One region of the Pararhizobium sp. PWRC1-1 genome, then DNA from elsewhere that is predicted to be linked to it. Evidence: predicted binding sites of a transcription regulator. Region 1 holds the regulator's gene; each other region holds the start of a gene.
What was found. Region 1 encodes LexA, which represses DNA repair genes until DNA is damaged. Its sites were predicted from a motif close to TGTTCNNNNTGTGTTCNG; they were not measured.
Positions count from the first base shown of each region.

Region 2: uvrA (excinuclease ABC subunit UvrA) is a predicted target of LexA. The motif match lies at 2,179-2,196, and genes of this name have one in related genera.
Region 3: recA (recombinase RecA) is a predicted target of LexA. The motif match lies at 3,040-3,057, and genes of this name have one in related genera.

Region 1 covers NZ_JAFCXE010000007.1:8-6,026, reverse strand. The annotation lists gene ACP7E0_RS12705 (LysE family translocator) at 1-523, opposite strand, end outside; gene ACP7E0_RS12700 (APH(3'') family aminoglycoside O-phosphotransferase) at 620-1,438, opposite strand; gene ACP7E0_RS12695 (TetR/AcrR family transcriptional regulator) at 1,593-2,153, opposite strand; gene ACP7E0_RS12690 (SDR family oxidoreductase) at 2,247-3,161, shown strand; tRNA gene ACP7E0_RS12685 (tRNA-Asn) at 3,237-3,311, opposite strand; gene ACP7E0_RS12680 (hypothetical protein) at 3,532-3,810, shown strand; gene ACP7E0_RS12675 (hypothetical protein) at 3,929-4,165, opposite strand; gene lexA (transcriptional repressor LexA) at 4,507-5,223, shown strand; gene ACP7E0_RS12665 (hypothetical protein) at 5,298-5,768, shown strand.
Region 2 covers NZ_JAFCXE010000027.1:62,407-68,425, forward strand. The annotation lists gene uvrA (excinuclease ABC subunit UvrA) at 1-2,056, opposite strand, end outside; gene ACP7E0_RS29630 (single-stranded DNA-binding protein) at 2,323-2,868, shown strand; gene ACP7E0_RS29635 (MarC family protein) at 2,946-3,575, opposite strand; gene gyrA (DNA gyrase subunit A) at 3,807-6,019, shown strand, end outside.
Region 3 covers NZ_JAFCXE010000007.1:120,411-126,429, forward strand. The annotation lists gene alaS (alanine--tRNA ligase) at 1-1,596, opposite strand, end outside; gene recA (recombinase RecA) at 1,822-2,913, opposite strand; gene ACP7E0_RS13310 (carbohydrate kinase family protein) at 3,162-4,109, shown strand; gene ACP7E0_RS13315 (pseudouridine-5'-phosphate glycosidase) at 4,142-5,065, shown strand; gene ACP7E0_RS13320 (D-alanine--D-alanine ligase family protein) at 5,117-6,019, opposite strand, start outside.

The sequences.
Region 1 (6,019 bases):
CACCGGCCAGAAACACGCAGACGATATCCGCCGACGAAAACATCAGGTTGACGATCGTTCCAAGGATTGCCAGCTGCAGCCAGACCGGGAAGGTGGCCGACGCATCGACGAATTGCGGCAGGAAAGCCACGAAGAAAATCGCCGTCTTGGGATTGAGAACCTCGACGGTGACGCTTTCGAAGAAGGCGCGGCGGCCGGATTTCGGCGCGATGCCGGGCAGGGCGGCGGCGTCCTCGACCTTTGCACGAAACAGAGAAATGCCGAGCCAGATCAGATAGGCCGCGCCGGCAAATTTGACGATCATGTAAAGTGTTGGCACGGCATGAAACAGGATTGACAGACCTGCGGCCGCAGCAATGACATGAAAGTAGCCGCCGAGGTGAATACCCAGCGACGCCATCAGTCCGGACCAACGGCCGCGTGCGATGGTCTGGGCCGCCGCATAGAGCATTGCCGGACCAGGAATATAGGCAAAGACCGCCGTGGTGGCTATGAAGGCGATAAGCAACTCGATCGACGGCATTGTCCGCTCCTGTCGTGGGTGATTGAATTCCTCTACACTACCGTCAGTAGAAAGTCTCGTGCACATGTTGTGCCGGGCTTCCGTGCCGAATGATCATTATGCCCAGGTCAGCGGGTCGAGACGCAGATAGAAATCGAGCCTTGCCCGGTCGGCAGTCGCGATCGCGTGCATCTCGAACAAACGATTTTGCGCAGCCTGCGCTTCCTCGACGGTGCGCCATGTTTCGCGGGTATTGCCGACAAGCAGTGCAAAGTCGACATAGCGGTCCGCCATGCCCAACCGCCCGAGATCGATCATTCCCGTGCAGCGAAGCGTTTCCGGATCGATCATGAAATTGGGCATACACGCATCACCGTGGCAAACGACACGGTCAAGGCTTTCCTGCACCAGCCGCTCGGACAGTTCGGCTTGCACCCGGTCGAGCAGGGTCTGCGGCGGTGTGTCTTGATCGTCTGGATCGAGGAAATCCGGATTGACGCCGCCACGTCCAACCACGTCGGCCGCCCGGTCGAACATGGTCTGAAGGCCGCGGTCAAACGGGCAATCTTGTGCCGGAATCGCGTGGAGGTCGCGCACCCGCGCCGCGATCGAAGGCCAGGCTTTGATCAGTTCAGTCGCTTCGAGCTGATCTGCCGGAATGCCGGGCACGGCACTTGTCACGAGGCACGCGACGTCGTCCGACACCTGCCAATCGAGAACTGCGGGAGATCCGATCCTGAAGGGGGAAAGCCATGCAGTCCGCCGCCGCTCGTCATCCAGCAGCGCCACGCCGCTGCCGGTAGCCACTTTGGCATAAGCGCTACCATCGGTGCGCCGAAATAGCGCGTCACCCGATTCGCCGTGATGATAGGCAATCCACTGGCTTCCGAGAGAAAAGCCCGTCGCCCGGGTTGCACCGGATCGATAGTCAGTCACGCATCACCCCCACGGCTTGCTTGGCGAAGGCAATTTCACGCCCCCGCACGAGATAGATATTGGAAACCGCGATTTCACTATCACCGAACAGAAAATGTCCGAGTTTTTACGCCGGGCCGTATTTGCGGATGAAAAGCCGGCGAGGGGGCGTGGATTATGTGCCAAGTTCGGCAAGAAACTCCTGGAGCTGCGCTTCCACATAGGGCACGACCGGGCCATCTACCTCAAATCCCCACCAGAGCAGCGAGCCCTGCCATTGCGCCAGCATCAGCCGGGCGGTCACTTCCGGTCGACTGACAGTCACAAAACACGCGCTGATAGCCTCGACCAGCGTTCGCCCCCAGGCAGCTCCCCGGGCCTGCAGCAAGGGATCGCGAAAATCCTCGCGCAGCAAACGCAGGCCGTCGGCATAGACGGCGGCGCTGTCGCCGTAGTTCTGCGACAGGCCGACAAGCAGCGCGACGGCACCTAGAGGTGTCTTCGGGATTGAGCCGCACAGCTGCGCCGTCTCGGCATCCAGCTCGTCCCAGGCATGCAGCAAAGCCTGACGCAGCATCGCTGTCTTGGTCGAAAACCGCTGCACCAGTGTCGAGCCGGATAAGCCGCTTGCTTTGGAGACAGCCGAAAACGTTGCCGCCTCCGGCCCCTCGGCATGGATCAGCGTCAGCACCAGATCAAGAAGGTGCTGGTCGGACAGGGTGCGTGGGCGAGGCATCAATTTCCTCTTGCGTTCATTTTGTTTATGAACGAACGTTCGTTTATTATCAACTCTGTTTGTGGTTCCGATTCCATTGAGGAGGACAATGACATGGCAACCGACCTGCAAGGGAAGATCGCGCTTGTGGCCGGCGGTACGCGCGGTGCCGGCCGAGGCATCGCAGTGGAGCTGGGGGCTGCCGGGGCAACGGTCTATGTGACCGGGCGCACGACACGCACACAGCAATCGGAATACGGCCGCCCGGAAACGATCGAAGAGACGGCCGAGTTGGTTACCCAAGCCGGCGGCAAAGGCATTGCCGTGCGGGTGGATCATCTTGTCCACGCGGAAGTCGAGGCACTGGTCGCCCGCATACGCCGGGAGGAAGCACGACTTGATATTTTCGTCAACGATATCTGGGGCGGTGAGCATTTGACCGAGTGGAACAAACCGGTCTGGGAACACGCGCTCGAAAAGGGCCTGAAACTTTTACGGCTGGCAATCGATACCCATCTGATCACCGCCCATTACGCATTGCCGCTGATGATCGAAAGGCCCGGCGGGCTGCTGGTGGAGGTGACCGATGGTACAGCGGAATACAATGCTACCCATTACCGGCTCAGCCCGTTCTACGATCTCGCCAAGACCAGCGTCATCCGCATGGCCTGGGCGCACGCGCAGGACCTTGCGCCACACGCGGCGACATCGGTGGCAATCTCACCCGGCTGGATGCGCTCCGAAATGATGCTCGATATTTACGGCGTCCGTGAAGAAAACTGGATGGAGGCTAAAGCAGTCCAGCCGCATTTCGTGATCTCCGAAGCACCGCGTTTTACCGGCCGTGCCGTTGCGGCGCTTGCTGCAGATCCGGATCGGGGCCGCTTCAACGGCCAGTCTACCTCAAGCGGTGATCTCGCCAAGATCTACGGCTTCACCGATCTCGACGGATCGCGGCCTGACTGCTGGCGCTACATAACCGAGGTACAGGGCGCGGGGAAACCGGCGGACGCCACCGGTTATCGGTAGGGAAATAAGAACAGGCGAGAGGCGATAGCTTCTGAAACCAAAAAGGCCTTGCTTTTCAGCAAGGCCTTTGAAAACTGGCTCCCCGGGCCGGATTCGAACCGGCGACCTGTCGATTAACAGTCGAATGCTCTACCGCTGAGCTACCAGGGATCACCTGCGGCGGTGTGTGCTGCAGAAGTGAGGCTGCTAATACAAATGCTTTTCCGATTTGCCAAGCGGTTTTTCAAAAAAAACGCACAATCTTGTCAGACTGTGGAGAACTTCCCATCTGTGGGAGGCAGCGCATTCTGACTGCCGCGCAAGCCAAACCCTTGGCATTGCGGGATTGCAGCATTACAGGGACGCGCTTTAGGCTCGATAGGTGGAATGTATGGCTGAACCGCAAAAAACGAAAAAATTCGGCATCGACGCCGCAACACATGAACTGATTATCGGTTCATGGCGGATGCGGCTGCCGCAATCGCGTCTTTTGCGTATTACCATCGGCTGCGTGTTGATCTTCGGCGGCATTCTGGGCTTCCTGCCTGTTCTCGGATTCTGGATGGTACCGCTGGGATTGCTGGTCCTGTCGCATGATCTCGCCTTCGTCCGGCGCCGGCGGCGCAAGCTATCGGTCTGGTGGGCGCGAAAATGGCAGACATCCAACTAGAATAGAGCCATCGCGTCATATCTCCTGACGTTCGAATCACGCGACGGGCTCCGGGGTCTAAAACACAGCCGTCGGAAAGACGTAGGTTTGTCCGCATGTCTTAGCCGCCTGACCCCGTCTACGGCGTGGTATCCTTGTCGGCCGGTGCCATTTGAGACGGATTGCCGTTCCGTGTATTATCGACCGTTCCTTGGTTGGATGGCTCCGCCGCATCGGCTGCGGGCGCATTCTCCTGGGCGCGGGTCGTGGCATCATTGTCCAAGCTTTCGCCAAACATTTCAGCCCCAGCCCAGGCAATCAAAGCCAGCAAAAGGCGCACATCAGAACCATCAAAACCGGCCGGCCCAAAAGGCACTGACGTGCCTTCACGCCACTCATGACGACGGTTCGGTTTGTTCCTCCGTGGAAACGACATCGCCACGCTCATCGACATATCGTGCCATCATTGCCTCCTGAAACAGTCATTCATTTGCGTCAAATGAACGGCTGCAGGCACGCAAAGGTTCCGAAATGCGGGAAGCTGATGGGTGAGCGAACGCAAGTCGGTGAAAGGCGAAAACATGTTAGCCTCGATCCGGCGATCGGAATCGCTATTTGTCTTTGAAAACACTCAATGAATTTTAGGGACTTGCGGAACACATATGGAACAGATAGTGTTCGTTCTTGATTTGTTTCTCGACTCTGGAGTGATCGTTCATGCTGACCCGCAAGCAACAGGAACTGCTTCTGTTCATTCACGAAAGAATGAAGGAATCGGGGGTGCCGCCATCGTTCGATGAAATGAAGGATGCGCTGGATCTTGCGTCGAAATCCGGCATTCACCGGCTGATTACAGCGCTTGAGGAACGGGGCTTCATCCGGCGCTTGCCCAACCGGGCAAGGGCGCTCGAAGTGATCAAGTTGCCGGAGGCCTACTCGATGAGCCTCCAGCCCAAGCGCGGCTTTTCTCCCAGCGTCATCCAGGGCAGTCTTGGCGTTCAGGCACCGGCCCCGCCCGTTGCCGTCAAACCGGCGGCTGCCAATGGTGACAGCGTTTCCATACCGGTCATGGGACGAATCGCGGCAGGTGTTCCGATCTCGGCAATCCAGAACAACACACATGATATTTCCGTTCCGTTCGAAATGGTTGGATCCGGCGAACACTACGCACTAGAGGTCCGTGGCGATTCGATGATCGAGGCAGGAATTCTGGATGGCGATACCGTCATCATCCGCAATACGAATACCGCCAGCCCTGGTGAAATCATCGTCGCTCTGGTGGATGACGAGGAAGCGACGTTGAAGCGCTTCCGCCGCAAGGGCGCCTCCATCGCACTTGAAGCCGCCAACCCGGCCTACGAGACCCGAATTTTCGGACCGGACCGCGTCAAGATCCAGGGTAAACTCGTCGGCCTGATCCGCCGCTATCACTAGCTGGAAAGGCGACCCTTCAGATGCACCCCAAATTGATCATCGATTAGCACCAATAGGTCGAGCGGAGTGCGACTTTGAACTCAAAAACAATTGAAATCTATCATCCACGCGGAGTTTCAAATTTAGGTATATGGGACATGGCCGGTCTCAAACTTAAAATCTATGGTCTTGTCGCAGACAACCGGACGATAGACCAAGCCATGCTAATCCTCGCACAGTCATTTGTGCGACGGGATGTTCTACCGCGTGTAGCGGACGAGGGCGATGACAATGGCATGGGCTTTGTGATCATTCATCCTGGCGAACTTGGTGTTTCCATTTCGGCTCACTGGTGGATACAGGGTTCGGTGCTTTGTCAGCATATCTATCGAAAGCTGTATTCTGCCACCGAGCCCATGGACACAGTAAAGAGACCCGTGATTGCCTGCATTTGGGAGTTGGCCCTGATAAATGCCGAGCAAGAGGCTTGGCGAAAGACGATGATGAAAAGCGAGCCAAATCCGTCTGTCTACATGGATACTCGCGCTGATTTCGCAGCAGCGTAGAAACCTCCATTGACAATCGTGATGCGACTGGCTGTCCCGCAACTTCAAACGCGGGGGGGGGCGGCCATTCCATTATCCTGAAATCATGGCCAATACTGTCTCTGTCGTCATCCTTGAACCCACCCTACAGACGATTTTTTGTGGCGGCAGGATTGAAATGTCCGGATCCTAGCAAAGTTAATGTGTCACTTTGGGCGGCATCTTAGCCCTTTAGAAATGCGACACTCGGCATGTCCCCTGGCACTGAGGCA
Region 2 (6,019 bases), on a different contig from region 1:
CCATGATGCGTCGAGCCGCTGCCTTGTAGAGCGTCTCGATTAGGAAAGTCGATTTGCCGCCGCCCGATACGCCGGTGACAGCCGTGAAAATCCCGAGCGGGATCGAGGCCGTGACGTTCTTCAGGTTGTTGGCGCGGGCGCCGACGACAGTAATTTCCTTTTTCTTCTTCGGCTTGCGCCGTTCGGCCGGAACCGCAACCGCCATTTCGCCGGACAGATATTTTCCGGTCAGCGAATTCGGGTTGGCGAGGACCTCCGCCGGTGTGCCCTGCGCCACCACTTCACCGCCGTGAATGCCGGCCGCCGGACCGATATCGACCACGTAGTCGGCCGTCATGATCGCGTCTTCGTCATGTTCGACGACGATCACCGTATTGCCGATGTCGCGCAGATGCCGCAGCGTATCGAGCAGCCGGGCGTTATCACGCTGGTGTAGACCAATCGACGGCTCGTCGAGAACGTAGAGCACGCCGGTAAGGCCGGACCCGATCTGCGAGGCCAGCCGGATGCGCTGGCTTTCGCCGCCCGACAGCGTGCCGGAATTGCGCGAGAGGCTGAGATATTCAAGGCCGACATCGTTGAGAAACCGCAGCCGTTCGCGGATTTCCTTGAGGATGCGTACCGCGATCTCGTTCTGTTTGGCATTCATGCGTTCGGGCAGGACCTCGAACCAGTCACGCGCCACCCGGATCGACATCTGTGTGACTTCGCCGATATGCAGCTTGTTGATCTTGACCGCCAAAGCCTCTGGCTTCAGGCGAAAACCGTTGCAGGCCGGGCAGGGGGCTGCCGACATGTAGCGTTCGATCTCTTCGCGCGCCCAGGCGCTGTCGGTCTCCTTCCAGCGCCGTTCCAGATTGGGAACGATGCCTTCGAAATTCTTGGTGGTATTGTAGGATCGGGCGCCGTCCTCGTAGTGAAAGCTGATCTTCTCCTCGGTGCCCTGCAGGATCGCGTGCCTAGCCTCGTCGGAAAGATCGGTCCATTTGCTCGACAGCTTGAAGCCGAAGGCCTTGCCGAGCGCTTCGAGAGTCTGGTTATAGTAAGGTGACGACGATTTTGCCCAGGGGGCGATGGCGCCGTTTTTCAATGTCCGGTCGGGTTCCGGAATGATCAGCGCCTCGTCGATCTTCTGCTGGCTGCCGAGACCATCGCAGGTCGGGCAGGCACCGAACGGGTTGTTGAACGAGAACAGCCGCGGCTCGATCTCCGAAATGGTAAAGCCGGATACCGGGCAGGCGAATTTTTCGGAGAAGAGAACGCGCTCATGCGTTTCATTGAGCGATTTGTTGGCCGAACCGCCGGCCGAGGTTTCTTCCGGTGGCAGCGGCTTGTCGGCAAACTCGGCGATCGCCAGGCCATCGGCGAGCGTCAGGCAGGTTTCCAGACTGTCCGCGAGGCGCGCCGTCAGGTCCGGGCGCACGACGACGCGATCGACGACGACATCGATGTCATGCTTGTATTTCTTGTCGAGTACCGGCGCCTCGGCGATCTCGTAGAACTGCCCGTCGATCTTGACGCGCTGAAAGCCCTTCTTCATCAACTCGGCGAGTTCTTTCTTGTACTCGCCCTTGCGGCCGCGCACGATCGGCGCGAGAATATAAAGACGGGTGCCCTCGCCGAAACCGACGACACGGTCGACCATCTGGCTGACCGTCTGGCTTTCGATCGGCAGGCCGGTCGCTGGCGAATAGGGCACGCCGACGCGGGCAAACAAGAGGCGCATATAGTCGTAGATCTCGGTGACCGTTCCGACCGTCGAGCGCGGATTGCGCGAGGTGGTCTTCTGCTCGATCGAGATTGCCGGCGACAGGCCGTCGATCTGGTCGACGTCCGGCTTCTGCATCATCTCGAGAAACTGCCGGGCATAGGCCGACAGGCTCTCGACATAACGCCGCTGTCCCTCGGCATAGATCGTGTCGAAGGCAAGCGAGGACTTTCCGGAGCCTGACAGGCCGGTCATGACGATCAGCTTATTGCGCGGCAGATCGAGGTCGATGCCCTTGAGATTATGTTCGCGCGCGCCGCGGATGGATATGGTCTCGAGTTTGCTCATCGTGCCCAGCTTTTGATCTGTATTGGAAAGCTCCTATTTAAGTACGGCACAGCGCATGTCGAGGCGCAATGCGAAAAACAGGCCGGCTTTCCGAGTCGGTTGACAGGATATTACGGATTTACTAGAACAAAGAAAGAACGTTTTTAGAAAACTGTTGTGGATGACACAATGCAAAGGGGCGTATGCTTGGCCGTCAGCCGCTAAGATGTGCGTTCTGAATTTGGTAGCCGGGCCGAAAGGCTGGGCAGGATAGCGGGAAAAGCAAGATGGCAGGTAGTGTCAACAAGGTGATTTTGATCGGTAACCTCGGGGCAGACCCGGAAATCCGGCGCACGCAGGATGGCAAGCCGATCGCCAACCTGAACATTGCGACGTCGGAAAGCTGGCGCGACCGCAATTCCGGCGAGCGCAAGGAAAAGACCGAATGGCACCGTGTGGTGATCTTCAACGAAGGTCTCTGCAAGGTTGCCGAGCAGTATCTGAAGAAGGGCGCGACGGTCTATATCGAAGGCCAGCTGCAGACCCGCAAATGGCAGGACAAGGACGGCCAGGATCGCTACTCGACGGAAGTCGTGCTGCAGGGCTTCAATTCGACGCTGACGATGCTGGGCGGCCGTGGTGACGGGCAGGGTGCAGGCGGTGGCCGTGGCGGCTCTGAATACGGCGGCGGCAACACGGGCGGCGGCTCGGACAACTACGGCGGCGATTACGATCGTCCATCCTCTACACCGGCAGCCCGCTCCGGCGGCGGCGGCGCGAGCAGCAGCGGTGGAAACTTTTCACGCGATATGGATGATGATATCCCGTTCTAATCGAAGTGTTCTACAGTCAAAAAGGCCCGGGAAACCGGGCCTTTTTCGTCAGTGGAACCTGCGTTTACCGCGCGTGGTCACAAAGCCATGGTCGATTTGACGCCATCGACGACGAACTGAACGGCCAAGGCCGCGAGAATGACACCCAGCAGGCGTGTCAGTATGGCGCGGCCGGTGACGCCTAAAAACCGGTCGATGCGGTCGGCGATGACGAGGGCGGCAAACAGGATGGCGAGACAAAAGGCAATGACCAGGATCAGTTGAGCCCGGTCGATCGTTGCTGAGAAGGAGCCGGAGAGCAGGATCGTCGCCGAGATCGCGCCCGGGCCGGCTATCAACGGCAGCGCCAGCGGAAACACCGCGATATTGTGGATGTGGTCGCGGGTAATGGCAGTCTCGCCGGTCTTTTCCTTGCGCTCGTTGCGTTTCTCGAAGATCATTTCGAAGGCGATCCAGAACAAAAGCAGGCCGCCGGCAATCCGGAAGGCACCGATGGAGATGCCCAGCAGGCCGAGAATGCCGTTTCCGAACAGCGCGAAGGCCGACAGGATGAAGAACGCGATCAGCGTGCCGCGGCGGGCCACCAGAAAGCGTTCATGCCGGCTCATGCCGACCGTCAGGCTGAGGAAGATCGGCGCAAGGCCGGGCGGATCGATGGTGACCAGGATCGTGGTCAGCGCATTGATCAGAAGGTCGAATTGAGACATCCCATTCCCCTCGCGGCCTTGTTTATGATGGCCGTCTGATGAATTGTTAGGCGAGGGTGGTGCCGAATGAAAGGGCTGTCCTTCACTGTTCTGCCGCTTTTGCCTTGCAAATGCCTGCGAGAGCGCCGATGAGGCTAAAAGGCTGTTCAAAACCCAGCCCCGAAATTGGCGCTCGCCAATGCATTCGGCTATAAAAAACCGTCTGATTCTGAACAAAGATCGTGATCAAAATTGACTGAACAAAGCACACCAGGCGGCGGCAAGAATCCACCAGGCATCGAGCCCATTTCCATCATGGAGGAAATGCAGCGCTCGTATCTCGATTACGCCATGAGCGTGATCGTCAGCCGTGCTCTTCCCGACGTCCGCGATGGTCTGAAGCCCGTGCACCGGCGCATCCTGTTCGGGATGAGCGAACTGGGCATCGACTGGAACAGGAAATACGTCAAATGCGCCCGCGTCACCGGTGACGTGATGGGTAAATTCCATCCGCACGGTAACTCGGCGATCTATGATGCGCTCGCCCGCATGGCCCAACCGTGGTCGCTGCGTTTGCCGCTGATCGACGGTCAGGGCAATTTCGGCTCGATCGACGGCGACCCGCCGGCGGCTGAACGCTACACCGAGTGCCGTCTGCAGAAGGCAGCCCATGCGCTGCTCGACGACCTCGACAAGGAAACGGTCGATTTTCGCGACAACTATGACGGCACGCTGAGCGAACCGTCTGTTGTTCCGGCGAAATTCCCGAACCTTCTGGTCAACGGCGCAGGCGGCATCGCCGTCGGCATGGCGACCAATATCCCGCCGCACAATCTGATCGAAGTGATCAACGGCTGTATCGCCCTGATCGATGAGCCGGCACTGGAACTGCCGCAGTTGATGGAGATCATTCCGGGTCCGGACTTCCCGACCGGCGCCTTCATCCTTGGCCGCTCCGGCATCCGTTCGGCCTATGAGACCGGCCGCGGCTCGGTCATCATGCGCGGCCGTGCCACCATCGAACCGATGCGCGGCGACCGCGAGCAGATCATCATCACCGAAGTCCCCTTCCAGGTGAACAAGGCGACGATGATCGAGAAAATGGCCGAACTGGTCAAGGACAAGCGCATCGAGGGTATTTCCGACCTGCGCGACGAATCCGACCGTCAGGGCTACCGCGTCGTCGTCGAGCTGAAGCGCGACGCCAATGCCGAGGTTATCCTCAATCAGCTCTATCGCTACACACCGCTGCAGACCTCGTTTGGCTGCAACATGGTGGCGCTGAACGGCGGCAAGCCGGAGCAGATGACGCTGCTCGACATGCTGCGCGCGTTCGTTTCCTTCCGCGAGGAAGTCATCAGCCGCCGTACCAAATACCTGCTGCGCAAGGCGCGTGACCGTGCGCATGTGTTGGTCGGCTTGGCGATTGCCGTCGCCAATATCGACGAGATCATTAAGCTGATCAGAAGCGCCCCGGATCCAGCCACCGCGCGCGAACAGTTGATGACGCGACGCTGGCCGGCAGCAGATGTCGAAAGCCTGATCCGTCTGATCGACGATCCGCGCCACCGCATCAACGAGGACCTCACCTACAACCTGTCCGAAGAGCAGGCCCGGGCGATCCTTGAGCTGCGTCTTGCCCGTTTGACGGCCCTTGGCCGCGACGAAATCGGCGACGAACTCAACAAGATCGGCGCCGAGATCAGCGACTATCTCGATATCCTGTCGTCGCGTATCCGTATCATGACCATCGTCAAGGATGAGCTCATCGCCGTTCGCGAAGAATTCGGCACCCCGCGCCGCACCGTGATCGTCGAAGGCGGTCCGGACATGGATGACGAGGACCTGATCGCCCAGGAAGACATGGTCATCACCGTGTCCCATCTCGGCTATATCAAGCGTGTGCCGCTGGCGACCTATCGTGCCCAACGTCGTGGCGGCAAGGGCCGCTCCGGCATGGCGACGCGCGACGAGGATTTCGTCACGCGCCTGTTCGTTGCCAATACGCATACGCCGATGCTGTTCTTCTCGTCGCGTGGCATCGTCTACAAGGAAAAGGTCTGGCGCCTGCCAATCGGCACGCCGCAATCGCGCGGCAAGGCCCTGATCAACATGCTGCCGCTGGTGCCTGGCGAACGCATTACAACGATCATGCCGCTGCCCGAGGATGAAACGACGTGGGAAAACCTCGACGTGATGTTCTCGACGACGCGTGGGACGGTCCGCCGCAACAAGCTGTCGGATTTCGTCCAGGTCAATCGCAACGGCAAGATCGCCATGAAGCTCGATGAGGAGGGCGACGAAATCCTCTCCGTCGAAACCTGCACCGAGCATGACGACGTTCTTCTGACGACGGCGCTTGGCCAGTGCATACGATTCTCGGTTGATGACGTCCGGGTCTTTGCCGGCCGTAATTCGATCGGCGTTCGTGGTATCACGCTCGGCGATGGTGACCGGATCATCTC
Region 3 (6,019 bases), 120 kb from region 1:
CACGAACAGGCCTTCGCCGCGCTTCTGCACGTCGGTCACCGTCAGCTTGGCGTGATCGGTCGAGATGACGCCGGTATCGCCCATCTGGCCGCCGGACTCGCCGTAGAATGGGGTCTGGTTGAGCACCAGCTGCACCGTGTCGCCCTTCGACGCGGTTTGGATCGCCTTGCCATCGGCAACGATCGCCTGAACCACGCCCTCGGCGGTCTCTGTGTCATAACCGAGGAATTCGGTGGCGCCGAGCTTTTCCTTCAGCTCATACCAGATCGTTTCCGTTGCCTTGTCGCCGGAACCGGACCATGAGGCGCGGGCCTCCGCCTTCTGTCGTTGCATGGCCGCGGTGAAAGCCTCGGTATCGACACCGATGCCGCGAGCGCGAAGTGCGTCCTGCGTTAGGTCAAGCGGAAAACCGAACGTGTCGTAAAGCTTGAAGGCGGTATCGCCGTTCAGCTGGTCACCTTCGACCAGATCCGTCGTTGCATCTGACAGCAGGCCGAGACCACGCTCCAGCGTCTTGCGGAAACGGGTCTCTTCCAGCTTCAAAGTTTCCGAAATCAGCGATTCCGCCCGGATGAGCTCCGGATAAGCGCGGCCCATCTGGCCGATCAGCGCCGGCAACAGCCGCCACATCAGCGGGTCACGGGCGCCCAGCAGCTCCGCATGGCGCATGGCGCGGCGCATGATCCGGCGCAGCACGTAGCCACGGCCTTCCTTCGACGGCAGAACACCATCGGCAATCAGGAAGGCGGACGCGCGCAGATGGTCGGCGATCACACGGTGGCTGGCGCGACTGTCGCCTTCAGCCTTGACGCCCGTCGCCTCTTCCGAAGCTGCGATCAGCGCGCGGAAAAGGTCGATTTCGTAATTGTCATGCTTGCCCTGCAGCAGGGCCGCAACACGCTCGAGGCCCATGCCGGTATCGATCGACGGACGCGGCAGGTCGACGCGTTCTTCCTCCGTCACCTGCTCGTACTGCATGAAGACGAGGTTCCAGATCTCGATGAAGCGGTCGCCGTCTTCATCCTTGGAACCGGGTGGGCCGCCCCAGATATGATCGCCGTGATCGTAGAAAATTTCAGAACAGGGACCGCACGGACCGGTATCGCCCATCGCCCAGAAATTGTCGCTGGTGGGGATACGGATGATCCGGTCGCCGGTCAGACCGGCAATCTTCTTCCACAGGCCGAAGGCCTCGTCGTCCGTATGATAGACGGTGACCAGCAGGCGTTTGGCGTCGATGCCATACTCCTTGGTGATCAGGTTCCAGGCAAGCTCGATCGCCCGCTCCTTGAAATAATCGCCGAAGGAGAAATTGCCGAGCATTTCGAAGAAGGTGTGGTGACGCGCGGTATAACCGACATTGTCGAGGTCATTGTGCTTGCCGCCGGCGCGCACGCATTTCTGCGCGGTCGCAGCCGTCGAATAGGGGCGCTGCTCGAGGCCGGTAAAGACGTTCTTGAACTGCACCATACCGGCATTGGTGAACATCAGGGTCGGGTCGTTGCGTGGAACCAGCGGGCTCGACGCTACGACTTCATGGCCGTTCTTCTTGAAGTAGTCGAGGAACGTCGACCGGATTTCATTCACGCCGCTCATATTGCGCCCTTATCTCTTGCATCGGACCGTCCGCGACCTGCCTGGCCGAACCGCGAACCGGAAACTTTTGAAAATTGCGGATCACCGGACATCCGCCGATCCTCTCCCGCCCCATGGGAACACAGGCTTTTATCGTCCGGGCCAATCCCTGTCCAGACGGCAAAAGAAAACCGGCCGCCCTTGGAAAGGGCGGCCGGCAAACATGATGTCGAAAATCAAGCGATCTTATGCCAGAGCGGCATCGTCATCCTCGTCTCCGGCTTCCGGGCCGCCGTTCTCAAGGAATTTTTCAGCGATCAAGCCTGCATTCTGGCGCAGCGACAGCTCGATCTCCTTGGCCGTATCGGGATTGTCACGCAGGAACATCTTGGCATTCTCGCGGCCCTGGCCGAGGCGCTGGCTGTTATAGGAGAACCAGGCACCGGATTTTTCCACAATGCCAGCCTTGACGCCCAGGTCGACCAGTTCGCCGGTCTTGGACACGCCTTCGCCATACATGATGTCAAATTCGACCTGCTTGAAGGGCGGCGCCATCTTGTTCTTGACGACCTTGACGCGTGTCTGGTTGCCGATCACCTCTTCGCGATCCTTGACCGCGCCGATACGGCGAATGTCGAGGCGAACGGAAGCGTAGAATTTCAGGGCGTTACCGCCTGTCGTCGTTTCCGGTGAACCGAACATGACACCGATCTTCATGCGAATCTGGTTGATGAAGATGACCATGCAGTTCGACTTGGAGATCGAAGCGGTCAGCTTGCGTAGCGCCTGGCTCATCAGGCGGGCCTGGAGGCCCGGCAGGCTGTCGCCCATTTCGCCTTCGATTTCAGCGCGCGGCACGAGTGCAGCAACCGAATCGATGACCAGTACGTCGATAGCGCCGGAGCGCACCAGAGTGTCAGTAATTTCCAGGGCCTGTTCGCCGGTATCCGGCTGCGAGATCAAAAGGTTTTCGAGATCGACGCCAAGCTTGCGGGCATAGACCGGATCCAGCGCATGTTCCGCATCGACGAAGGCGCAGATGCCACCCTTCTTCTGGGCTTCGGCAATGGTCTGCAGCGCCAGCGTCGTCTTGCCCGAGCTTTCCGGTCCATAAATTTCGATGACGCGCCCCTTGGGCAGCCCGCCAATACCGAGCGCGATATCCAGGCTCAACGATCCCGTCGAAACGGTTTCGATTTCGACAATGCTGTCTTTTCCACCGAGCTTCATGATCGATCCCTTGCCGAACGAACGTTCGATCTGGGAGAGTGCCGCTTCAAGTGCCTTGCTTTTATCCACCGATTTGTCCTCTACAAGCCGCAAAGAGTTTTGTGCCATGTGATCCACCTTTAAATTATGGAAGCTGTTGAGGCAATGAAGTCGCCGATGAAAGCTATGTACACTTTTTGTTCTCATTTTGCAAGAGCTATCTATGGACTTGAATTATCAACATAAACGGTTGCGTGTTCTTTTCTTGTTCCACGTTTGGTCCCACGGATTTCACAATCGGTGGAAATGACTGAAACAAAAAGCGGATCAACATCATAGCGCAACGAATCGCCAGGGATCGGCACACGGGAAAACGCATGACAGGCAGACAAGTTTCCATCTTTGGCGGCGCGCATATCGACCGCAGGGCACGCATCTTCGGCACCACCGTTCCGGGATCGAGCAATCCCGGCAGCTGGTTCGAGGAGGCCGGCGGCGGCGGGTTCAACGCGGCCCGCAATCTGGCGCGGCTTGGACTTGACGTTCGCATGATCAGCCCGCGCGGCGGCGATGCCGCTGGCGAGACGGTCGCCCGGGCTGCGAGTGAAGCCGGCGTTATCGATTGCCCCTTTATCTTCCTTGATCGCAAGACGCCAAGCTACACGGCCATTCTCGAAAACGACGGTAATCTGGTGATCGCACTTGCCGACATGGAACTCTACCGCCTGTTTTCTCCCCGCCGATTGCAGCAAAAGGCCATGCGCGAGATCATCTCGCTGAGCGATCTGATCGTCACCGATGCCAACCTGCCCGAAGAGACGCTGACTGGCCTGGTTGCCCGTGCAAACGCCGAATCAAAGCCGATCACCGCCATTGCCATCTCACCGGCGAAAGTCGCGCGGCTGGTGAAAAGTCTGTCCGGGCTCGATTTTCTCTTCATGAACGAGGCGGAAGCGCGGGCCCTGACAGGCCGCGACAGCGCCGAGGCGGCGGAATGGCCTGTTCTGCTGAAGGCGACCGGCTTGGCCGGCGGCGTCATTACCCGCGGCGGCAAGCCCGCGATTGCATTTCACGACGGGCAAACCGTTACGGTGGCACCGCCGCAGCTTGACGCGCTTGCCGACGTCACTGGTGCTGGCGATTCGCTTGCCGCCGGGTTCCTGTCGGCATTTGTTGCGGGCGAACCGCTCGACATATGCCTTCGTTCTGGCGTCGCCGCTGCCGGCATCACCGTCCGTTCGCCGCTGGCCGTATCGGAAAAAATGTCGCGGGCAATGCTCGAAGAAGCAATTCGACTTGTGCCGCCAGCCGAAATCCTGTCATGAACGCGCCTTAAAAAGCCAAATAAGGATCCGCGATGACCAAGCCCTTCTCCCCCCTTCTGCCGATGGAATATTCCAGAGAAGTCGCGGCCGCCAAGGCTCGCGGCGCAGCGATCGTCGCGCTGGAATCGACCATCATCACCCATGGCATGCCCTTCCCCGGCAATCTCAACATGGCGCGCAGCGTCGAAGCGATCATCCGCGAGGAAGGTGCTGTTCCGGCAACCATCGCCGTCATCGACGGCATCCTGCATATCGGCCTGGAAGACGCCCAGCTGGAAGCTCTGGCGCAGACGGAAGGCGCCATGAAACTGTCGCGTGCCGATCTTGCCTTTGCGATCGCCGAGCGCCGCACCGGTGCGACCACAGTTGCCGCAACGATGATCGCTGCAGCCCGCGCCGGCATCCGCGTCTTTGCCACCGGCGGTATCGGCGGCGTGCATCGCAAGGCCGAAGAGAGCTTTGACATCTCCGCCGACCTCGACGAGCTGGCGCGCACCGGCGTCATCGTCGTCTGCGCCGGTGCAAAGGCCATCCTCGACATTCCAAAGACCCTGGAAGTCCTGGAAACGCGCGGCGTTCCGGTCGTCACCTATGACAGCGACATCTTCCCGGCCTTCTGGTCGCGCGACAGCGGCCTGAAGAGCCCGTTGATGCTCAACAGCCCGGCGGCAATCGCCAATTTCCAGAAGATGCGCGACCTGCTCGGCGTCGATGGCGGCATGCTGATTGCCAATCCGGTGCCGGAGGCAAACGAAATTCCGCGCGACGAAATGGAAATCTACATCACGCGGGCACTGGACAATGCCGCCCGCGACGAGATCTCCGGCAAGAAAGTCACGCCCTACCTGCTCGACAGCATTTTCGGCCTGACCGACGGCCGCAGCCTCGAGACCAATATCGCGCTGGTCGAGAACAACGCCCGGCTCGCGGCCGAAATTGCCGTTGCACTGGTCTGAGTTAGAACAACCATTGGAAAAATCGGGGGCTGGCTGCCAGCCCCCGTAACGTCAGCTCTGCCGCCCTGCCCGTGCAAGGCCATGTTCGATCAGCCGGTCGATGATATCGGCATAGGCAATTCCGCTAGCGGCCAAAGCCTTGGCATACATGCTGATATCGGTAAAGCCGGGGATCGTGTTGACCTCGTTGACGACGGCGCTGAGGTCAGGCCGCACAAAAAAGTCGATACGGGCCATGCCGTCGCATCCGAGCGCCCTGAAAGCGCCTTGCGCCATCGATCTGAGATTTTGCGCAATTTCATCCGGAAGTTGAGCGGGAATGCTGAGAATGGCACCGTCCGGGTCGATATATTTGGCATCATAGCTGTAAAAACCGTGGCTACCGGCGGGAATGATCTCTCCTGGAAGAGAGGCGATGAGCGTGCCGTCGGCCTGTTCAAGAATGCTGCACTCGATCTCCCGCCCCTCGATAAATTCTTCGACGAGGATTTTCTGATCGTGGTGGAAGCCTTCCGCGAGTGCAGCGAGAAATTCGTCTGCCGTTCGAGCCTTGCTGACGCCGACTGACGAGCCCTGCCGGGCCGGCTTGACGAAAACCGTCGATCCCAGCGCCCCGACGACATCGTCGAAGGATGGAGCGTCGCCCTCATAGAAGGTCAATGAGCGCGCCACGGGCAATCCGGCTTCGTTCAGCAGGCGCTTTGCCACATCCTTGTCGATGGCGGTGGCCGAGCCCAGAATCCCACATCCGGCAAACGGCACCATCGCAACCTCGGCAAGCCCCTGCACCGAACCATCCTCGCCATGCGGCCCATGCAGAACCGGAAACACAACATCGATCGGCGGCAGTTCGCGGATGGCTTCGTCTTCGGGAACGATGAAAAGGCGGCCGCGGCCGCCGGGTAAAAGGCAGACTTGTGTATTCGCGGCTGGCAGCGGATCCGGCAAGGCTCT